DNA from 4 places in the Pseudoalteromonas thalassia genome. Region 2 is predicted to be linked to each of the others. Evidence: predicted binding sites of a transcription regulator. Region 2 holds the regulator's gene; each other region holds the start of a gene.

Region 1 (5,462 bases), on a different contig from region 2:
TTGGCCTAGACGCCTACTACATAAACAATGTCTTTCAGACTATTCTTGAAGACTCAGTTTTAAATCAGCAAGCCATGTTGCAAAAGAACCTCAACCCTGAAGCAATGAGCGAAACACATCGCGTAGCATACTTAGGTGGACAAGGCTCATATAGCCAACTAGCTTGCCATAAATATTTTAGCCGTCGCCCAGGTAAAGTAATTGAAATGGGCTGTACTAGTTTTGATCAAATCACAGGTAAAGTAGAAAGTGGTCAGGCAGACTTTGGCTTATTGCCTATTGAAAATACCAGCTCTGGCAGTATTAATGAGGTGTTTGATTTATTACAACATGCGCAAGTATCCATTGTCGGTGAAGTGACACACAGTGTTGAACATTGCCTATTAGCGATGCCTGGCACGGAGCTTTCTCACATCAACAAAGTGTTTGCTCACCCTCAGCCTTTTGCTCAATGCAGCCGCTTTATCCAAGGTTTGGGAGATATTCAGCATGAAACCTGCGACTCAACCTATCACGCCTTAAAATCAGCTGTTGAAACACCTAACAGTGCCGCAATTGGTTCAGCACAAGCCGGTAAAAATGTTGGCCTAGAGGTTGTTAAGTCAGGTCTTGCTAACCAAAGTGAAAATCATAGCCGCTTTATCGTTGTAGCACGTAAGCCGTTACAAGTTTCAAAGCAAATTCCGACCAAAACCAGTTTAATTATGGCTACAAAACAACAAGCCGGTTCTTTGGCAGATGCACTGATGATTTTCAAACACCATCAGATCAATCTCGTAAAGCTTGAATCTCGCCCTGTACCTGGTAACCCATGGGAAGAAGTGTTTTATGTAGACCTTGAAGCGAACCTTGATGACTTACATGTTAAACAAGCGCTCGAAGAGCTAAAAGAACACACCCAGTACACCCGTGTATTAGGCTGTTATCAAAGTGAATCATTACAAGCAGTAAGCGTTTAATCCACCTTATTCTATTAGTTAAATAAAGGAGCCAACAGGCTCCTTTTTGTTTAATTTTATCGCAGAGACTTGCACCCCCTTCCCAGTGTAAGCATAATCTTGAAAACATTTTTAAACTGGAACATACATGAATTGGTTAGCAGAATTAGCAACTAAAAGAACACCTTGGCTATTATTAGCCGTGATATCCTTAGCATTTGAAATCACCGCATTGTTTTTTCAATACAATATGGGTCTTGAGCCATGCATCATGTGTATTTATCAACGTACAGCAGTATTAGGCTTACTTGCTGCAGGTGTTATAGGTGCGATTAACCCGCAGGCGATGGTATGCAGAGTATTAGCATTTGTCAGTTGGGGTATATCAGCAATTTGGGGTTATTTTATCGCCAAAGAACACATTGCAATGCAAAACAACACTGATCCTTTTGCATTTAGCTGTGCTTTTGAACCAAACTTTCCGAGCTTTATGCCTCTTCATGAGTGGATCCCAAGTTTCTTTGCTGCTACTGGTGATTGCGGCAATATAGATTGGCAGTTTGCATCGCTGAGTATGCCAGCTTGGATGGAAGTGATCTTCGCTGCGTTCTCTGTCGTATTTTTAGTGGTTATAATTAGCCGCCTTGTATGCAAAAAGTCACTGTAATGATATATTTTTTTACCAGTCAAATACCTGAATTAAAGGCCTTTAAAGTGAGGCAGCGCCAGCAAATCATTGCCCTTGCACTTAGCCATTTGAGCCCTATGCACAAAATCACTTTATCTGTCTGTAAACTTGCTTTTTTGGCATCACTATTTTTAGGGCTCGCGTATTTTGAAGGATGGATGCTTCTGCCCTGGTTACTGTTAGCGGGGGTAAGCTATCCGCTTTTAACCACACCACTCGAAAATATATTTGCATTGCCACATCTGCAAACCGCTATTAAAGAATACAAACAGGGCTGTTAGGCCCTGTTTGATAGAGTGGCTTTCTAAAGCGTAATTTGTCCCTTTAATTTTTGGTAGAGTTTCTCACCAATCCCCTTAACCTCTTTTAGCTGTTCGACAGTTTTAAAGTTACCTTGGCTCTTACGATATTCAATAATTGCTTTGGCCTTTGCTTCACCAATACCTGGTAATTGAGTAAGCTGCTCTAACGTGGCTTTATTCAAACTTACTTTTTGTAGCTTAACATCTGCAACATCAACAGGTTTCGCTGCAAGTGCAGCTGTGGCGGGCAAAAGCGCAAGGCTTGAAGCTAACAATAGACTTGATAATAATTTCATATTTTCCTCCATGATGTCCTTACTTGGACAACTAATTTCCTTTGTTACCAAACACTCGCTCCATCGCTTGTGTTCTTAAAATTATAGGCCTAGCAGTTTTCCGATGCTTGGATAGATTTTAGGTAACAATTTAAATTAAGCTAATTTCGCTTTCTTTGTCAAATGATAGAAAGAAAAATGTAAGTTGCTACTTGCAAATAATGCCACAACACATTACTGTATATAAAAACAGTAATCAAGATGGCGATTTTACGCTACAAATGCCACGCTTAAATGCAGGAGAGATCATGGCTGTTGTTGTTAAATATGTTGTAGAAAGAAACGGAGTCGAGCGCATGACGTTTACTACTAAAAAAGAAGCTGATGCGTATGACAAAATGCTCGACATTGCTGAGTCATTGGAACTAATGCTTGAAAAAGTTGATGTACCATTAAGCGAGCAACAAATTGAGTCACTGGCGCTTGAAATGGCAAAAGAAAAAGACCAATTTATGGCTGTACTCAAAGGTGCAAAAGAAGCACCTGCGAAGCCTAAAAAAGCAAAGTCAGACGATAACGTTGCAGATATAAAAGAGAAAGCTGCAAGCTAACCATTCGCTATAAAATTAAAAAAGGGCAACATCTGTTGCCCTTTTTTGTGTTTAATCAAAAATTACAGTGATGATTCAACTTCATCAAATAAGTCTGTAATTTCCTTTTTCGGCTCGGCTGTCATAAGGCTTACAACAACAATCGCTATCGTTGATAAAATAAAGCCAGGGACAATCTCATAGATGATTGCACTTAGAGCTTGGCCGTCAATAGTGATTGGCGCGTAAATCCAAAACAACACTGTTGCTGCACCAACAACCATGCCACTGATTGCTCCTTGTAAATTCATGCGCTTCCAGTACAAACTAATTAGCACAAGCGGACCAAATGCAGCACCAAAACCAGCCCATGCATTACTTACTAAATCAAGGATTGAGCTGTCACGGTCATACGCAAGATAAATAGCAAATAAAGCAACCAAAATAACACTGATACGACCCACTAACACTAGCTCTTTTTGTGAAGCGCTACGATTTAAATAAATCTTATAGAAATCTTCTGTTAGTGAACTTGAACATACTAATAGTTGCGACGAGATAGTACTCATGATCGCCGCTAAAATAGCAGCCAATAAGAAACCCGCAATAAGTGGATGGAAAATAAGCTCAGATAACACCAAGAAAATCGTTTCTTTATCATCGATTGGCATTTGATTTTCGAGCATGTACGCTGCGCCAAATAAGCCTGTAAATACGGCACCAATAGCTGAAAGCGTCATCCACGACATCCCTACACGACGCATCGTTGGCATATCTTTAACAGAGCGAACTGACATGAAACGAACAATAATATGTGGCTGACCAAAATAGCCTAAGCCCCATGCCATTGCAGAAATAATGGCAATTGTTGAACCACCAGCGAACCAGTCCATCATGTTAAGTGCATGTATTTCTGTTTCTTTAGGAGAACTTAATAATAAGTCATAGCGTGCATTTGCAAGCGTATCCATAAATGGTTGATCAAGCATAGTGTAGGTTGCAATAGGCACCGCTAACAGCGAGATAAACATGATACAGCCTTGCACGAAGTCAGTTAAGCTCACTGCTAAAAAGCCACCAAATAAGGTGTAAAGCACAACAACACCCGTAGTAATGTACAAGCCCATTTCATAACTCATATTAAATGAGTTTTCGAACAGCTTGCCGCCCGCTACAACTCCTGATGAGGTATATAGAGTAAAGAATACAATGATAACGACTGCAGAAATAACACGTAAGATATTTTTATTATCTTCAAAACGGTTTGCAAAGTAATCAGGGATAGTTATCGAATCATTGGCTTTTTCGGTGTAAACACGTAACCGAGGTGCCACTAAAAAGTAGTTAGCCCATGCACCAAGCACTAAACCGATTGCAATCCAAACCTTGCTTAGGCCAAATAAGTACATTGCACCTGGTAAGCCCATTAATAACCAACCACTCATGTCTGATGCACCCGCTGAAAGCGCCGCAACACTTGGAGATAAGTTACGTCCACCTAGCATATAACCTGACACATCATCTGTTGATTGCTTATAGGCATATAGCCCTATACCCAACATTACGATGAAGTATAATGCTAACGAAATTATCATTCCTGTTTCCAAATTAGCCTCCAAAAATTAGTTAATGTTGGCTTTTAATCCGAATAATGACTCGCAAGTTATTTAATTATAAGACATTATTGGGGTAAAAACCGATATCACTCATGACTATACCACGCTTCGCCACTATAACTCCAATAGTGCCGATAACCAACTAAGTTTACATTTACAACGATACGCTAACAAAATTGTGATATTTAATCATAACTTATAGAATTTCATTACGATTTATCCTAGTCTTAACGTTAAGATAAAATCATAATTTATCCCCATATCTTGTCATTTTATTAATGCTATTTTAGATACAATGGCATATATTGCGAGGGGATAATGAAATAACTGATGTGGACAAGCTTGGACTATGTATTTTTACGCTGCGCGCCAACCGATTTTAGATAAGGAAAAGAAACTAGTCGGCTACGAACTCCTCTTTAGGGATGGAGTAGATAATGTGTTTCCAGATATTGATGGCGATGAAGCAACGTCACGGCTCATTGAAGGCAGCCAATTTAACTTTGGTTTGGAAGACTTAACAGACAACAAACCTGCTTATATAAACTTTACGTTAGAAACATTACAAAAGGGTTACCCGTTATTATTAGGTAAAGACAATGTTGTAGTTGAAATTCTTGAAACTATTCAACCTGGTAAGCGATTACTGGCTCTCGTCAAAGATTTGAAAGAAAGAGGCTATACGCTAGCACTTGATGATTATATTCACCAACCAGTTTGGCGTCATTTTTACCCGTATATTGATCTTATAAAAATCGATTTTCTAACCTGTACACCTGAATCTCTGCAGACGGTGATTGAAGCTATAAAGCCTCACCCACACATTAAGTTGTTGGCAGAAAAAGTTGAGACCCATGAGAAGTACCAACTGGCCCTCGATATGGGTTTTAGCTACTTTCAAGGCTTCTTCTTTTCAAAACCTGAGATGGTGCAAAGCAAAACTTTACCACCGTCTGAGATGGCATTAGCTGAGCTTTTGTATGAAACATCGAGTATGGACTTAAATCTTAAAAAAATCACCGATGTATTTGAAAGAGATGTTAACTTATCTTA
Region 2 (5,462 bases):
CTTGTTTTAATTGCTGTACTTGCAAAACATTGGCATCAATCAGTAAGTGTGCTTTGGCGTTCGCGATAATTTCAGCCTCACTGGGTTTTGCCATGGGAGCTCCAGTATGACCATTAAAGCTGACAGTGCTTTGCTCAGTAGTAACTTCAATGGTTGGTGCATTTAAAAAGTGACTATAGTTAATCGCTTTTATTTGTTGAAATTGGGCGGTTATCCGATCAACTGATGCTGTGTAATCAGCCATCATAAATGGATTATCTAAACTGCGTTTTGCTAAATGTTTACCATGGACTTTTTCGAGGGGGAGTGAACTCATTACTAAGCCTCCCGATAGCCATAGAAGTAGTTGAATGGCTAGCAGATAGCCAAGCCATTTATGCCCTTTGCGAGCATATTTGAACATGCGTTTATTCATCATTACTCCGTTATTATTGTTGTATGGGAGCTATTTTAGGCTGTTTAACTGTATTGCCAATGCGGCATAATGTCGCATTAACTGTATTCTAGATTTGGTATATATACAAAACTGAGTTAAAGTTTCAGTCGATATCAATAGAGGGTAAAAACGAGAGTATGTCGGAAATTCAATTTTTAAATGTGGATCTGGAGCTTGAATCAAAGCACGATATTAGTGCACTTGTTGCTGATTTAAAGAAAAATGCCATGGTTTTACATTACGACCAAGATGAATACCGTCAACTAGCGCGTATTGAGGCTGCTGCTGATATCAGTACACCAGACAAAGCGATTAATCAGTTGTGTGAATTAATTGAATCGTGTTCACGAAATGCTCTTAAGCAGTGGTTATCGTGCTCTAAACGTACATTTGATATTGGCTTTGAATCAGGCGTTTCACCAAAATGTTTTAATCAAGCCCTGCATGCTGATACTTTGTTGCGTATTTCAGCGATTGGCGCAGGGGTTGAAATTACGATTTATCCAGTCGAAAAATAGCCTGAGCTTAGCGCTCTACAACAGCTGCGGTCATTCTTGATACGCAGCAAAGCTCTCCTGCGGCATTGGTAATTTTAATATCCCACACTGAAGTGCGCTTACCTAAATGAAGAGGCTTTGCTGTAGCCGTTAATACACCCTTACGAGATGCTTTCATATGGTTGGCATTAATTTCTTGGCCAACAGCATAAAATTTATTGAAATCAACCACAAAGTTAGCCGCATAGCTTGCCACTGTCTCGGCTAACACAACGTTCGCTCCGCCATGTACCATGCCCATAGGGTTATGATGCTCAGGAATGGCAGGCATAGTCGCCACTAAATAATCATCACCAATTTCATTCACCTCAATGCCCATGGTTTTCATTAAAGTACCTTGCCCGGTGATCCCTTGCTCTAAACTTTTACAAAGCTCTAGTGTGATTGGTTGATGCCAAATACTCATTGTATTTCCTTGCGTGCAAATTAAAAATAATACCTTATGGCATCTTTATACCTGGTTCAATGTTAGTTTTGTAGCAATATGATGGCGTTAATTTAAATTTGCGATTTTCAGATAACTGTATATACTCACAGTTAAATGTACTGTATGGAAAACCAGTTGTATGCGCCCATTAACAAAACGCCAATCGCAAATTTTAGAACTAATTAAAGTCTTTATTAAAGATACAGGCATGCCACCTACGCGTGCTGAAATAGCTCAAACATTGGGTTTTAAAAGTGCCAATGCTGCCGAAGAGCATCTAAAAGCACTGGCAAAAAAAGGCATGATCAAAATGAAGCCTGGGGCGAGTCGTGGTATTCAATTAATTGAAGAAGACGAACCTGAGCAATTAGGTTTACCTTTAATTGGACGAGTTGCAGCGGGTGAGCCCATTTTGGCGCAAGAACATGTTGAAAGTCATTGTCAGGTTGATCCTTCACTATTTAAACCTGCGGCTGACTTTTTACTGCGTGTAAATGGTATGAGTATGAAAGACATTGGCATCATGGATGGTGATTTACTCGCAGTACATAGAACGCAAGTTGCTGAAAATGGTCAGGTTGTTGTTGCTCGTGTTGATGAAGATGTAACTGTTAAGCGTCTTGAAAAAGCTGGGCGTAAAGTATTTTTACATGCTGAAAACGAAGAGTTTTCGCCAATTGAAGTTGATCTTGAGCATGAATCTTTCAATATTGAAGGGTTAGCGGTGGGTGTTATTCGCAATGCCGACTGGATGTAACTGTTTCTAAAATAGTGCACCAAATTGCTGTAATTTGGTGCGTTGCTTGTTTTTTATTATTTAGCATTGATTTGTAAACCCTTACTCTTTGTATAAAGCCTTACATGGCGCAGTTTTTCACTCTTTTTTTACTCTCACTTTGCCTCTCATTTTAAAATAACGCGCTGATTATAGTTGTTATTTTTGCACCAAAATAAACATTTATTACTACTAAAACTTGCTTATTGCTCATTTTTTAACTAATTGGTTAATACAGTGTATTAACACCTGATTAATAAAAATACACTCAAATGTGCTAGGTGTTAAACATAGGGTTGGTATCATCGCTGGGTCAAAATGATACGTAGTCGCTCTGAACAATAAAAAAAACGAATGGGCACCTTGTTGTATCGCCTTTTCGCTTTGCGTCTTGCAATAGCATTAAAAGGAGCCGTCACATGGGTAAACTGCGTTATGCCTTGTGGCTTATATTACTCGCACCTGTGCAGTTAGCATTGGCAAATAGCCAATTTAATATGCGTAAAGGGGTGACTGATATAAGTAATAGTGTTTATGAATTACACATGACGATATTTATTATCTGTTGTGTGATAGGCATCATCGTTTTTGCGGTGATGTTTTGGGCTTTGATCCACCATCGAAAGTCGAAAGGAGCCAAGCCTGCACAATTCCACGAAAGTACCAAGGTTGAAATTCTTTGGACTGCCATACCATTTGTGATCTTAATCGCCATGGCAATTCCAGCTACAAAAACACTGATAGCGATGGAAGATGCTTCTAAAGCCGATATTACAATTAAAGTAACGGGCTCACAGTGGAAATGGCATTACGAGTACATGGGCGAGGAAATTGCTTATTACTCAATTCTATCTACTCCAAAAGATCAAATAGATAACCAAGCTGACAAAACAGAACATTACTTACTTGAGGTTGATAAGCCTTTAGTACTTCCTATCAATAAAAAAGTTCGTTTTCTAATGACCTCAGATGATGTTATTCACTCATGGTGGGTGCCTGACTTTGCGGTTAAAAAAGATGCGAACCCGGGCTTTATCAATGAGGCATGGACACGCATAAATGAGCCAGGCATCTACCGGGGTCAGTGTGCTGAGTTGTGTGGTAAAGATCATGGTTTCATGCCTGTTGTTGTGCAAGCGTTGCCTGAAGACGAATTTGCTAACTGGCTAGCAGAAGCTAAGCAAGAAAAGGCCAATGCTGCAGCAGCTGATGCGGCTTTATTAGATCAAACATTACCGAAAGAAGAATTAATGGTTCTTGGGGAGCAAGTTTATATGGCAAGTTGTGCGGCTTGTCATCAGCCTACAGGAATGGGCTTGCCGGGAGTGTTTCCTGCTCTTAAGGGGAGTCCAATTGTGCTTGGAGATGTAAAAGACCACATCGACATCGTATTACATGGTAAGCCGGGTACAGCGATGCAAGCATTTGATAAACAGCTTTCAATTAAGCAACTTGCTGCGGTTATCACATATAAGCGAAATGCATGGGGTAACGACACAGGCGATGTGATTCAACCAAGTCAAATTCAAGCAGCTATCGATGCAGCAACGGAGGCGAAAGAATGAGCAACGTTATTAATGAACAAGCCACTGAGCATGCGCATCATGACCATCATCCTGCAAAAGGTTTCAAACGTTGGCTTTACACCACCAATCATAAAGATATTGGCAGTTTATACCTGATATTTTCGCTCACTATGTTTTTAATTGGTGGCGCGATGGCAATGGTGATCCGCGCTGAATTGTTTCAACCTGGTTTACAACTAGTCGATCCACACTTTTTTAACCAAATGACCACAGTGCATGGTTTGATAATGGTATTTGGTGCGGTAATGCCGGCATTTACAGGGCTTGCTAACTGGATGGTGCCTATGATGATCGGTGCACCCGATATGGCGCTACCACGGATGAATAACTGGAGTTTTTGGATTTTACCATTCGCGTTTTTAATCTTGTTGGCATCGTTACTTATGCCAGGTGGTGGTCCTGCATTTGGTTGGACTTTTTATGCGCCACTTTCAACGACCTATAGTAACGATAATACAGCCTTGTTTGTGTTTGCTGTACATATCATGGGTATTAGTTCAATCATGGGAGCGATTAACGTTATTGTGACTATCGTTAATATGCGAGCGCCCGGCATGACATGGATGAAGTTACCACTGTTTGTGTGGACTTGGCTTATTACGGCATTTTTGTTGATTGCTGTGATGCCTGTTTTAGCAGGGGCGGTCACTATGGTGTTGACCGATAAATACTTTGCAACCAGCTTTTTTGATGCGGCGGGGGGCGGTGACCCTGTGATGTTCCAGCACATCTTTTGGTTTTTCGGTCACCCTGAAGTGTACATCATGATTTTGCCGGCATTTGGTATTATTTCAACCATCGTGCCGACCTTCTCACGCAAGAAGTTATTTGGCTACGCTTCTATGGTGTATGCGACCTCGTCGATTGCACTTTTGAGCTTTATTGTATGGGCACACCACATGTTCACCACAGGGATGCCTGTAGCCGGTGAGCTGTTTTTCATGTATGCAACCATGCTCATTTCGGTACCAACTGGGGTTAAAGTGTTTAACTGGGTTGCAACCATGTGGCGAGGCTCAATTAGCTTTGAAATTCCGATGATGTTTGCCATTGCCTTTATTGTGCTGTTCACCTTAGGTGGGTTCTCTGGCTTGATGCTGGCGATTACACCGGCAGATTTCCAGTATCACGATACTTACTTTGTGGTTGCGCATTTCCATTATGTATTAGTGACAGGGGCTGTGTTCTCAATTATGGCAGGAGCCTACTACTGGCTACCTAAATGGACTGGCAACATGTACAACGAAACACTTGCGAAATGGCATTTCTGGCTATCACTGATCAGTGTCAACGTGTTGTTCTTCCCTATGCACTTTGTTGGCCTTGCGGGTATGCCGCGCCGTATTCCTGATTACGCCCTTCAATTTGCTGACTTTAACGCCATTATCAGTATTGGTGGTTTTGCCTTCGGTTTATCACAGCTACTGTTCGTGCTTGTTGTTTTTAAATGCGCACGAGGCGGCGAAAAAGCACCTGCTAAGGTATGGGACGGTGCAGAAGGTTTAGAGTGGGAAGTTGATTCGCCCGCACCGTATCACACCTTTGAAACACCGCCGGAGATCAAATAATGAACCATGCACCTTTGCTCAAAAAGCTGTTGTTAGCATGCTTAGGTATGTTTGCATTCGCCTTTGCATTGGTGCCACTTTACGATGTGTTTTGTGATGTCACAGGTTTAAAT
Region 3 (5,462 bases), on a different contig from region 2:
TTGAGCTGCTCGAAACTTATAAATAAAAAACTTGTTACTAAGCTTTAGGTTTGATTATTTATCGGGTGTTAAACCAAAGTGAAGGTAGGCAATATCCGAGACAAGTCGTCCGCGTGGAGTGCGTTGAATAAAACCTTGCTGTATTAAAAAAGGCTCTATTACATCTTCTATGGTTTCTTTTTCTTCGCCGATGGCGGCAGCGAGGTTATCAAGACCAACGGGGCCGCCCATAAATTTTTCGATAATAGCAAGCAAGTATTTACGGTCCATATAATCAAAGCCACTTTTATCAACATCAATCATATCGAGTGCTTGCTCAGCCACCGAAGCATTTACTTTACCATCTGAGCGTACTTGGGTGTAATCACGCACACGGCGCAACAAACGATTTGCAATTCGAGGTGTACCACGCGAGCGCTTGGCTATTTCTGCCGCGCCTTCATCACACATGGTTAAATTTAAAAAGCTAGCAGAACGTGCAACAATTTTTGATAAGTCTTCAACAGAATAAAACTCTAAGCGCTGTACAATACCAAAACGGTCTCTTAGCGGTGAGGTAAGTGATCCTGCCCGTGTTGTTGCGCCAATTAATGTAAATGGCGGTAAATCGAGTTTTATTGAGCGCGCTGCAGGGCCTTCACCAATCATAATATCTAGCTGATAATCTTCCATCGCCGGATATAAAATCTCTTCAACTTGTGGACTTAGCCGATGTATTTCATCAATAAAAAGTACATCACCTTCTTCAAGGTTTGTTAAAAGTGCAGCAAGGTCCCCTGCCTTTTCGAGTACAGGACCAGACGTCGTTTTAATATTTACGTTAAGCTCGTTAGCAACAATGTTAGCAAGAGTCGTTTTACCAAGACCCGGAGGACCGAATATTAATAAGTGATCGAGTGCTTCACCACGGTGCCGTGCGGCCTCAATAAAAATTTCCATTTGTTGCTTAACATGCGGCTGGCCTGTGTAATCATTAAGAAGCTTTGGCCGTATAGCACGGTCAACACTGTCTTCGTTACTTTGCTCAGATGCATCAATTAAGCGATCTGCTTCAATCATGGTTTACTCACAACATTGATTTTAGAGCTTCTTTAATTAGAACCTCGGTCGTCATATCTGGTTTATTAACTGCTTTAACCGCTTTTTGTGCTTGCGGTAATTTGTAACCTAACGCTTCAAGCGCTGAAACAGCATCATCGGCAGCGTTATTTGCCACAAGTGTATTATTACTTGCTGGCTCAATAACCGCATTATCGCTAAATGGCGTAAATAAGTCATTACCCCAACTTTTAAGTCTGTCTTTCATTTCAAGCACTAAACGCTCAGCGGTTTTTTTACCAACTCCCGGTAGTTTAACCAAAGTGGTTGCATCTTCATTATTTACACACGTTACAAATTGCTGCGCCGACATTCCCGATAAAATGGCAAGGCCAAGTTTAGGGCCAACACCATTGGCTTTTAATAGCTCTCTAAATAAAGCGCGTTCGGTTTTATTGTTAAAACCAAATAATAGCTGGGCATCTTCACGTACTACAAAGTGGGTATAAATAATCGCTTGCTCACCCACTGCCGGTAAATCATAAAAACAGGTCATTGGCATTTGTACTTCGTAGCCTACACCACTTACTTCAATAAGAATTTCTGGTGGCTGTTTTTCAACTAGTAAGCCATTTAATCGACCAATCATATTACTTCCTTAATCGTCCTCTTACGGTTTTGCTAGCGCTCCCCGCAAGTTTTATTAAATTTTGTTCTGAGTGAGCATGACAAATAGCAATAGCCAAGGCATCAGCAGCATCGGCTTGCGGAGTGCCCGGTAATTTTAATATATTTTTAACCATATGCTGTACTTGCGACTTATCGGCACCACCATTACCTACAACTGCTTGCTTAATTTGTCGTGCCGAATACTCATAAACTGGCAGCTCAGCCATTGAAGCACCAACAATTGCTGCACCTCGGGCTTGGCCTAGTTTAAGTGCCGAGTCTGGATTATGTGCCATAAACACTTTTTCGATAGCAAAGCTATCTGGAGAGAATTGTTCTACCAACTGGCTAATACCTTGGTAAATCATTTTTAAGCGCACCGGAAAATCGTGATCGGCTAATTTAATGCAACCACTTCCTAAATAGGTAAACTTTGCACCTTGATAGGCAATCACACCATACCCTGTTAATCGTGAACCAGGATCAATTCCTAAAATAATCGCCAACTAACTGACCCGTCTATTATCATTATTATCTGCAGTTAATAATGCCAGAGCACTGTATAAATTACCAGTAACCAATTGCAATTCATAAAAAATGCCCGCAATTGCGAGCATTTTTCACACAGCTTTATCTTATGCCAACGAGCGCAATAAGCCTTGAGTATTTTTGCGCATTGTTCTGGCTATCATTAAATAACCCAAACATGCCACAAATAAGCCCCCTACCGCAGGGCCAATTAACCAAATATGCGGATGCAGTTTGCCTGCTAATTCAAACATCTGCCTTTGTACTATTAATAATGCAACATCACTAACAATGGCAGCGACTAAGCCTGCTGTGACCCCTAATAGTAAAAACTCATATAAGGTGGCATTTTTAATTAAGCGCCCTTTCGCACCTAAGGTTCGCAAAATAACTATCTCTTGCATACGCTCGCCTAAACTTGCTTGTACTTGTGAAATAAGCACTAAAGCACCACAAGCAACAACAATTGCCAACACAAACCCTATCGCTAACGATACTTGCTCTATGGTTGAGCGGATTTGCTTTATAAAGCTTTCAACATCAATCACATTAACCGTTGGGTACTGGCGCATTAGCTCATTAAACTCGCGCTTTTTATCTGCTTTTACATTTACCGATGAAATATAAGTAGCAGGGAAACTCGCCAATACATCAGGACTTAGAATAATAAAGAAGTTCGGCTTTAATGTTGTCCAATTAACCTTGCGCACACTGGTGATTTTGGCATCAAACGATTGTGCACCAATCAAAAAGGTTAATGTGTCACCTAATTTAACATCAAGGCGTTCAAGCATAGACTCTTCAACTGAAGCTTCAGCGACAGAATCTTTTGTGAACCATCTGCCATCAATAAGCTCATTTTGACTTGGTAAATCTTCACGCCAAGTTAGGTTTAGCTCACGACCAATACCTGAACGGGCTTCTTCATCTTTCTTTTCATTGTCTTCTTGTGAGACTTCACGAGCTACCAACTCGCCATTAACGGCGTTTACGCGGCCACGGACAACCGGGTAAAAGTCAGAGGTTGGCATATCTCGCTCTGCTAAAAAGCTCGTAATTGGCTCTAGTTCTTGCTCTGTTATATTCACTAAAAATGAATTGGGCGCATCAACCGGTAATTGCGATTGCCAGTCAGAGATCATGTCATTTTTAAGTACAATTAAAAACAGCAACAGTTTGATAGCCAAAGCAAAACTAATCAATTGCACAGCATTCACATTGGCGCGTTTTTGGATAGACGCAATTGCCAAAGACCAGCTATTACCAGGGCTTAAACCGAGCTTTCGACCGCCACCAAATATAACCTTTGATAAACCAAACAACACAGCAATTAAAAACGCTGTAGAGAGAAACAAAATAGCGCTTATTTTAATATTATTACTAAATAACCACATCAGTAAAAATACGGTAAGTGCAGACATAGCAAGGTGTATTTTACTGACCAATAAACGATCGCCTAAGTTACGACGCAGTACGCGCAGCGGCGGAATATCAAATAAATCGAGTAATGGTTTAATCGAGAACATAATTGCACAAATTAAACCTGTGCTAATTGCAATAATCCACGGTTTAGCCGATGCACTAGGAAGTACTGAGCCCATGCTTTGTGCTAGATAATCTGTTGCAATGGCTTGCAATCCATAACCAATCAGCAAACCAACGATCACCGACATTGAACAAACAAGGCTCAAATGAAGTAGATATATTTTACGGATCATAGCGCGGCTACCGCCGAGTGTTTTCATCATGGCAACAGGGTCGTATTGGCGTTCACAATAGCGCTTTGCCGATACCGCGATAGCCACAGCAGCTAGTATGATGCCAAGTAAGCCTGCCAATAATAAGTAGCTTTCGGCGCGGTTTAAGCTATTAGAAATAGGCGATTGGCGGTCTTTAACGCCATACCAACGCTGGTTTTCTTTCATTTGAGGTTTTAACCAGCTATAAAAATTTTCGATATCGCTTTCGTCCCCAGCATAGAGCTGGCGGTAAAACACTCGACTACCCGGCTGAATAACCTGAGTTTTTGCAATATCGTCTTCGTTAATTAAAATACGTTGGCTACTAGAAAACACATTAAACGGTGCATCTGGCTCTTCAGCTACAACATGACTGGCAACAAAAGTGGCGGCTCCTAACTCTACTTTATCGCCAACTTTAATATTAAGCGCATAGAACACCGACTCACTGAGCCAAACTTCACCGCGAGTTGGAATGTCTTCAGTTACCTGAGGCTCAGCAGTTAAGCTAGATTTTATCTTTAGCTCGCCTTTTAATGGATAAGTGTTTGATACCGCTTTAACCGAACCCAACTGCATTTCGTCACCAGCAAATAGCATGGTATCGAAATAGGTTATTTTTGCGGTGCGAATGTTATCTTGGGCGGCTTTATCTAAAAACTCAGCAGGTAAAGCATGGTTACTTGCTAAGACACGATCTGCAGCAATAAAGGCACTGCTTTTTTGCTCAATACTTTGACCGATACGGTCAGTAACCATAGATAAAGTTAAAACAGTCAGTACAGCTAAAGCTATGGCTGCACTGATCACTGTTAACTCACCGCGCTTAAACTCACGTGAAAACAGTTTTAGTGCTAATTTAGCCCACATTCGCTTGCACTCCTTCGCTTTCTTTTACTGTTACTAATTGCCCTGCTTCAATATGTAATATTTGCTGGCATTTTTGCGCAAGCTGCTCATCATGAGTTACTAAAATAAGTGTCGTACCGTGTTCTTGATTAAGTTCAAATAATAACGACTCAATGAGCTTACCGTTTTTACTATCAAGGTTGGCTGAAGGTTCATCGGCAAATAAAATTTTAGGTGTACCAATAAATGCACGAGCAATCGCTACACGTTGCTGCTCACCGCCCGACAATTGTGACGGGTAATGGCCAACACGATGACTTAGCCCTACTTTTTCAAGTAGCTCAAGTGCTTGTTGTTTAGCATTTTTGCTTCCTGTAAGTTCAGCCGGAAGCATCACGTTTTCTAGAGCTGTTAAACTTTGCACGAGCATGAAAGATTGAAATACAAATCCCACTTTCTCTGCGCGAAGTGCAGCACGTTCTTCCTCATCTAATTCGTGTAATGCAGCACCATCTAAATGAATACTGCCATTGGTTGATTGGTCAAGGCCGGCTAATAAACTTAATAAAGTAGACTTACCCGAACCAGATGTGCCCACTACCGCAACCGAATCTCCTGACTTGACATTAAAGCTGATGT
Region 4 (5,462 bases), on a different contig from region 2:
GCTACCCCGTTGTTTACCTGTTGGATGCAAACTACAGTTTGCCAATTGCCTCTGGTGCTAGTCGCTTTATGATGAATTCGGGGGCGATGGAAGAGGTGATTATCGTCGCAGTAGGGTATCAAAAAGGTGTGCCGGGGCTTAATAGCCGTATTTATGACTATACGCCATTTGAAGATAAAAATTGGCAACGTAAAACTGGCGGAGCAAGCCAGTATCTAAACTTTCTAAAACAATCTGTATTGCCATATATTAAGGCTCACTACAGAACAAACCAAAAAAGTACATTAGTCGGTAACTCGCTGGGTGGTTTATTTGCTTCCTTTACCTTATTTACCGAGCCTTCGCTTTTTTCAAGTTACATTATCGGCAGTCCTTCAGTATGGTTTAAAGAAAACTCAATATTAGCTATGGCTGTAAAACCAGCTGCCAACACAACAAAAGTTTACATCGCAGTGGGTGAACTTGAAGAAAGCGAAGGTGAAAAAATGGTGTCGGGCGCAAGGCAATTAGCAGCTAAAATTAATAAACAAAGTGGCGCGCTTGTTACAACAAATTTATTTGTTATTCCTCAGGCACGCCATGCAACCGCATTCCCAACAACGATTACCCAAGCCCTAGACTGGATTTACCAGACTAATACTAACCCGCAATAATACTTAATTAAGCGGATTGGTATAAGAGCAATTAAAGAGCGTGACACTTTTTATATTTTTTACCACTACCACAAGGACACTCGTCATTACGGCCAATTTTAATATCTGCAACTGGCGTTATATCACCATCTAGGTAACGCCATAGGCCATCTTCTTTAATAAAACGCGACTTTTCGTGTAACTCACAATACAAGTTTTGGTAAAAGTAATTTGCTTTAAATTCTACAAAACCTTCTTGATCATTATATTCTGTATCTAAAACACTGAGTTTGGTAAAACGGCAGCTATTAGCAAAATCTTTAATTTCGCGAACCGGGTTTGCGGTTTGTTGGCTTTGTGCATAGGTGCTAAATACATATTTTGCATCTTTCAGCGCGTATGCACTAAAACGAGAACGCATAAGTTGCTCTGGCGTATCAGCTTGGCTTGCACCTGTATGAAAAGGTTGGCAGCAAAGCTCGTAAGTCGATTCGCTGCCACAAGGACAAAGGGGGTGGGTGAGTGATGTCATAACAACTTACCTAAAACTATAAATTGTTATTTTAACAAGCCTATTGTGGCTGCGGTACTAAATTGTTTAATTGAGCGCTTGTTGTAAAACAATAAAACTTAGCAGATGCTTGCTCAAGATTTAGATTCATCGAATCAAGTTGATGATTGTTTACGATATCTGTCCATGTGATCACTGCGGCAAAATTACCATTATGTAATGCAGAGCTAAGTACGTACTCAAGGTTAACTAAATGCTTTTGTCTGATCACAAGTAGTTTGCTGGTATCAATCGAACACGAATCTAATAATGCTTTGCTAGGAACATGATCAGGGGCAATTAATAGTGTCCATGCATTTTGGCTATTGTAATGATGCAATACTTTTAATAGCTCAAAGGTTGCTGATATTTCGTCTTCAATTTGAATTAAATTAACAGACGCTTTGTCGTTATCTTGTTGGTAGCTTTTAACTGTTCTTAAGGTAATTGGCTGTAACATAACTTTCACTCACTGGTTGTTTATACAGTATGTGTATACAGTAGTTTATACAGTGTTTTTGCGCAAGTACTTTTTTGCTATTTTTTAACCAATTATTCAGTTTTATGTTAATTAAATTTATTTAGTTCTTATTAAACAATGGGTTACTTTTTTGTTTTGGAAGGTTAAAAAGGTGAAAAATTTATCATTAAAATTATACAGTATTCTATACAGTACTGTATGAGCTGCTATATTTTGCTTCTATACAGGTGTTTTGCATAAAAAAGCCGGTTTAAAAACCGGCTCTTTATCTTTGCAATTTTGCTATTTGTCTAAGTAGGTATTTAAAAACTCAAGATATGCGTTTGAGGCTTTAATGCGGTTTTCCTTTTTAGTAAAACCATGGCCTTCATCATCGAATAATACATATTCGACAGGCACACCATTTGCCTTTACAGCGGCAACGAGCTCATCGCTTTCAACCTGTAAAACGCGTGGGTCATTAGCACCTTGGATCACCATTAATGGCTTAGTGATGTTTTTAGCATGAAATAGTGGCGAAATTGCACGGTGACGCTCACTGTCTGTCGCGGGATCGCCCATTTCATCGTACAGTGCCTTTTTAAAGCTTTCCCACCATGGTGGAATCGAGTTTAAGGTTCTAACCCAGTTTGTTACACCAAAGATATTAATGCCTACTTTGAATTCTTCAGGTTCAAAGGCAAGTGCTGCGGCGGTCATAAAGCCACCGTAGCTGCCCCCCATGATACCAATTTTATCGGCATCGACCCAATCTAGGCTTTGCAGGTGTTTTTTACCGTAAACAATATCTTGTAAATCATCAGTGCCATGTTTTTTATCATCTAAATGGAAGAAGGTTTTACCATAGCCTGAGCTGCCTCGGTTATTAACCGCAAAAATGGCATAACCATGATTGACTAGATGTTGCTGCATCGCACTATATCCAGTACGGCTTTGTCCACCAGGGCCGCCATGCACCCAAACTAAAGCAGGTACTTTATTGTTGCTGTTGGCTTGCTTAGGTTTATATAAAACCCCCGGGATTTCTAAGCCATCGAAGCTCTTAAAGCGCACAATTGTGCTCTCAACTAAGTCACTTTGATTAATTGCATCACTTAATGTGTTAGTTAATTGTTTAGCTTTCGGCTCACCGACTTGCCACACAAATAAATTGCTTGGCGAGGTGTCTGAATTTAAATAAAACGCCATAGTTTTTTCATCAGCTGAAAAATTAACACCACGTAAGTTACCTGCAGGCAACGATGGCATAGTAATACCTTTACCTGTGGTGGTATCGATTATCGACACCTTAGTGCTGGCGTCGGCATTAACACCACTTACTTGATAACGGCCAGATTTAGAGAAGTATATAAAGCTGACATCCCACTCATCTTTGAGGGCAGGGCTGTGCTCGCCGGTAGTTAAGTCATAACGCCACACTTGTGCAAACTCACCTTTAGCATCGGTTGAGTAATACAATGATTTACTGTCTCTTGAGAAGGTTTCTGGGCCATACTTAGCGTCGTCGTCATGACGGGTGATAAGCTCTGGTTTAAGGGTTTTTTTACGCGTATCGAGAATGAACACATCGCTGTCTTTGTTCGAATTGTTTTTCGATAAAGCAATAAAGCGGCCGTCAGGGCTTATAGCACCGACATCCAGCCCCATGGTATTTTGATAAACCGGCGTTACTTCATAGCTGTTAGCATCAACACGATATAGGTCCATAAACTTAGCATCACGCTGATTGCTGGTTATAAAAAAGTGTTTACCGTCTTCTGTGAAGCCTGCAAATCCTGCACGGGTTTCTTCACCTGGGGTGAGGTCTTTAACTGTGCCGTCTGTTTCGCGAACATAGATGTGATACCGCTCGTTACCACCTGAGTCTTTAGTAAATAGTACGCGCTCATCTTTAGGGAAATAAGCCACTGCATAAGTACTGTCTTCAAAGTCTGTTAAGCGGGTTTTTTTGGCGGTTTTTATATCTACTTCATACAGGCTATAAATGCCGCTTTCATCACTGCTAACGAGTATTTTGTCGCCTTTTGGTGAAAAGCTGCTGCCCATAATTGAGGTTGTATCAAAAAAGGTTTCAGCATCATACTGTTTAACAGTTTGGCTTTGTTGCACGCTTTCGGTGCTGCTTGTTGATTGGGTTGATTGTGAACATCCTGCAAGTGCAAGGCTGAGTGCACATGCCACGGCTGCTAGTTGAAAACTCGGTTTCATTGTAATTATTCCTTGTTAATTTTTCGTTATAAAGTGTTGCCTGTTCATAATCTAAACGCAAGTTTTACCCATTTGATATTTGTTACAAATCATGTAAATAAATAGGGACATGAGTGTGATATTATTTTTCCACTATTAAAGGAAGTAAACATGATTGCAATAAACAACCTCAATAAACGTTTTGCCTCAGCCCACGTTTTTGAAAACTACAATAAGCAATTACAAGGTAAAAGAGTTTGTTTACAGGCAGCCAATGGCAGAGGAAAAACAACGCTACTGATGATGCTCGCTGGCCTAGAAGAGCCACAGTCAGGGCAGATTTTATACAATAATGAGGCATTAAAATCACCGCAAAACGATGTTTCAATTGCTAGCGACCGTATTGTGCTGCCTGATTTTTTAACTGCGAGGCAAATTATTGAACTTAGTTGCAAGGCATTAAAGAAAGACATATCAGAGCAGCTCATTAAAGGTTTTAACTTTACAGAGCATCTCAACACTCGCTTCAGTTCTTTATCTAGTGGAAACCAAAAGAAATGCCAGCTCATTACTGCTTTTTTAAAGAAAGCCCCATTTTTACTATTAGATGAACCGAGTGCAGCGCTTGATCAAACAAGTATTCAATTTTTGCTGACCTTACTTGATGACTACCTAGATGATAAACCTAATGGGCAAATCATAATTACAAGCCACGAACCTCAGGTGTTTATACAGCACGGTTTTGAGTGTACAGCATTATGATTGACTCTCTTGCTAGCTACGCGTCATTCCTTGCTTATCGATACTTAGCATATACGACTAACCTTAAAAGCATGCTGTCTCAGTTAAAGAGCTTTAGCTTGTTGCTCGCACTCTTACTTGGCCCTGCATTTCTTGGTATGGTTTTACTGTTGTTTTTAGGGCTTGGGAAAATAGTCGATAGCCATGCAGAACCCGCTTCTGGCGCCAAATTAGCATTGGTTTATCTTTTACTTGAATCGGTGATGTTATGGGCCATGGCGCCAGCCATTAAAAATGTGCAAAACAGGGCATTTCAGCGAAGCCTTTATAAACCCTCTTGGCGAGTATGTGTTGACTGCAAGTTATTATTTTTAAGTAATGTTTGGCTCATTGCGAGTTTATTAATAGCTGTAGATTTATCGTTGAAACAATGGCTACAAGTGCCTCATTTTATGATTTTTGTGTTTTTGCAGTGGCTATGTGGGGTATTTGTTCTTTATAGGCCAATTGCACTTTTTTATAGCTTGTTAATAAGCTCTGTACTGATATTACTGCCTGTTAGTTTATCTTCGCTGCAATACTATCTAGGATTTGTTGCTATTTTCAGCTGCTCGACTTTAATCCCTTCTGTAAGAATTAGCCATAAGTTGAAAGTACACTCGTTTGCTTTATTTTGGCTTAGTTACTTTTTACAACACAGTTGGTGTTTAATATGGCGTGGCTCAGTTCTGGTTGCATGTTTGTTTTCTTTATTACAGCTAATAACAATTCGGAGTGACTTTAGTGATCTGATACAGGCTGTAGCTTTATCAGTATGTGTGTTGCTAACTAGCTCGTTACAGTTCGATTGCATGGCTGTTTTTAAAAAATA

What was found. Region 2 encodes LexA, which represses DNA repair genes until DNA is damaged. Its sites were predicted from a motif close to TACTGTATNNNNATACAGTA; they were not measured.
Region 1: a site for LexA is predicted at 2,439-2,458, ahead of AAEU31_RS01140 (YebG family protein). Genes of this name have one in related genera too.
Region 3: a site for LexA is predicted at 2,264-2,283, ahead of ruvC (crossover junction endodeoxyribonuclease RuvC). Genes of this name have one in related genera too.
Region 4: a site for LexA is predicted at 1,666-1,685, ahead of AAEU31_RS11260 (SulA-like leucine-rich domain-containing protein). Genes of this name have one in related genera too.

The regions. Positions count from the first base shown of each region.
Region 1 covers NZ_JBMMUE010000001.1:228,611-234,072, reverse strand. Annotated here, with positions in the region: gene AAEU31_RS01160 (chorismate mutase) at 1-959, shown strand, start outside; gene dsbB (disulfide bond formation protein DsbB) at 1,087-1,605, shown strand; gene AAEU31_RS01150 (DUF6170 family protein) at 1,605-1,907, shown strand; gene AAEU31_RS01145 (ComEA family DNA-binding protein) at 1,931-2,224, opposite strand; gene AAEU31_RS01140 (YebG family protein) at 2,512-2,814, shown strand; gene putP (sodium/proline symporter PutP) at 2,877-4,388, opposite strand; gene AAEU31_RS01130 (EAL and HDOD domain-containing protein) at 4,759-5,462, shown strand, end outside.
Region 2 covers NZ_JBMMUE010000014.1:32,797-38,258, forward strand. Annotated here, with positions in the region: gene AAEU31_RS15660 (hypothetical protein) at 1-415, opposite strand, end outside; gene AAEU31_RS15665 (hypothetical protein) at 574-954, shown strand; gene AAEU31_RS15670 (PaaI family thioesterase) at 962-1,399, opposite strand; gene lexA (transcriptional repressor LexA) at 1,560-2,177, shown strand; gene coxB (cytochrome c oxidase subunit II) at 2,615-3,760, shown strand; gene ctaD (cytochrome c oxidase subunit I) at 3,757-5,349, shown strand; gene AAEU31_RS15690 (cytochrome c oxidase assembly protein) at 5,349-5,462, shown strand, end outside.
Region 3 covers NZ_JBMMUE010000006.1:220,644-226,105, forward strand. Annotated here, with positions in the region: gene ruvB (Holliday junction branch migration DNA helicase RuvB) at 55-1,059, opposite strand; gene ruvA (Holliday junction branch migration protein RuvA) at 1,067-1,687, opposite strand; gene ruvC (crossover junction endodeoxyribonuclease RuvC) at 1,689-2,213, opposite strand; gene AAEU31_RS09850 (ABC transporter permease) at 2,343-4,844, opposite strand; gene AAEU31_RS09855 (ABC transporter ATP-binding protein) at 4,834-5,462, opposite strand, start outside.
Region 4 covers NZ_JBMMUE010000008.1:108,103-113,564, reverse strand. Annotated here, with positions in the region: gene AAEU31_RS11270 (alpha/beta hydrolase) at 1-653, shown strand, start outside; gene AAEU31_RS11265 (YchJ family protein) at 685-1,164, opposite strand; gene AAEU31_RS11260 (SulA-like leucine-rich domain-containing protein) at 1,205-1,642, opposite strand; gene AAEU31_RS11255 (S9 family peptidase) at 1,946-3,871, opposite strand; gene AAEU31_RS11250 (ATP-binding cassette domain-containing protein) at 4,022-4,612, shown strand; gene AAEU31_RS11245 (DUF6136 family protein) at 4,609-5,462, shown strand, end outside.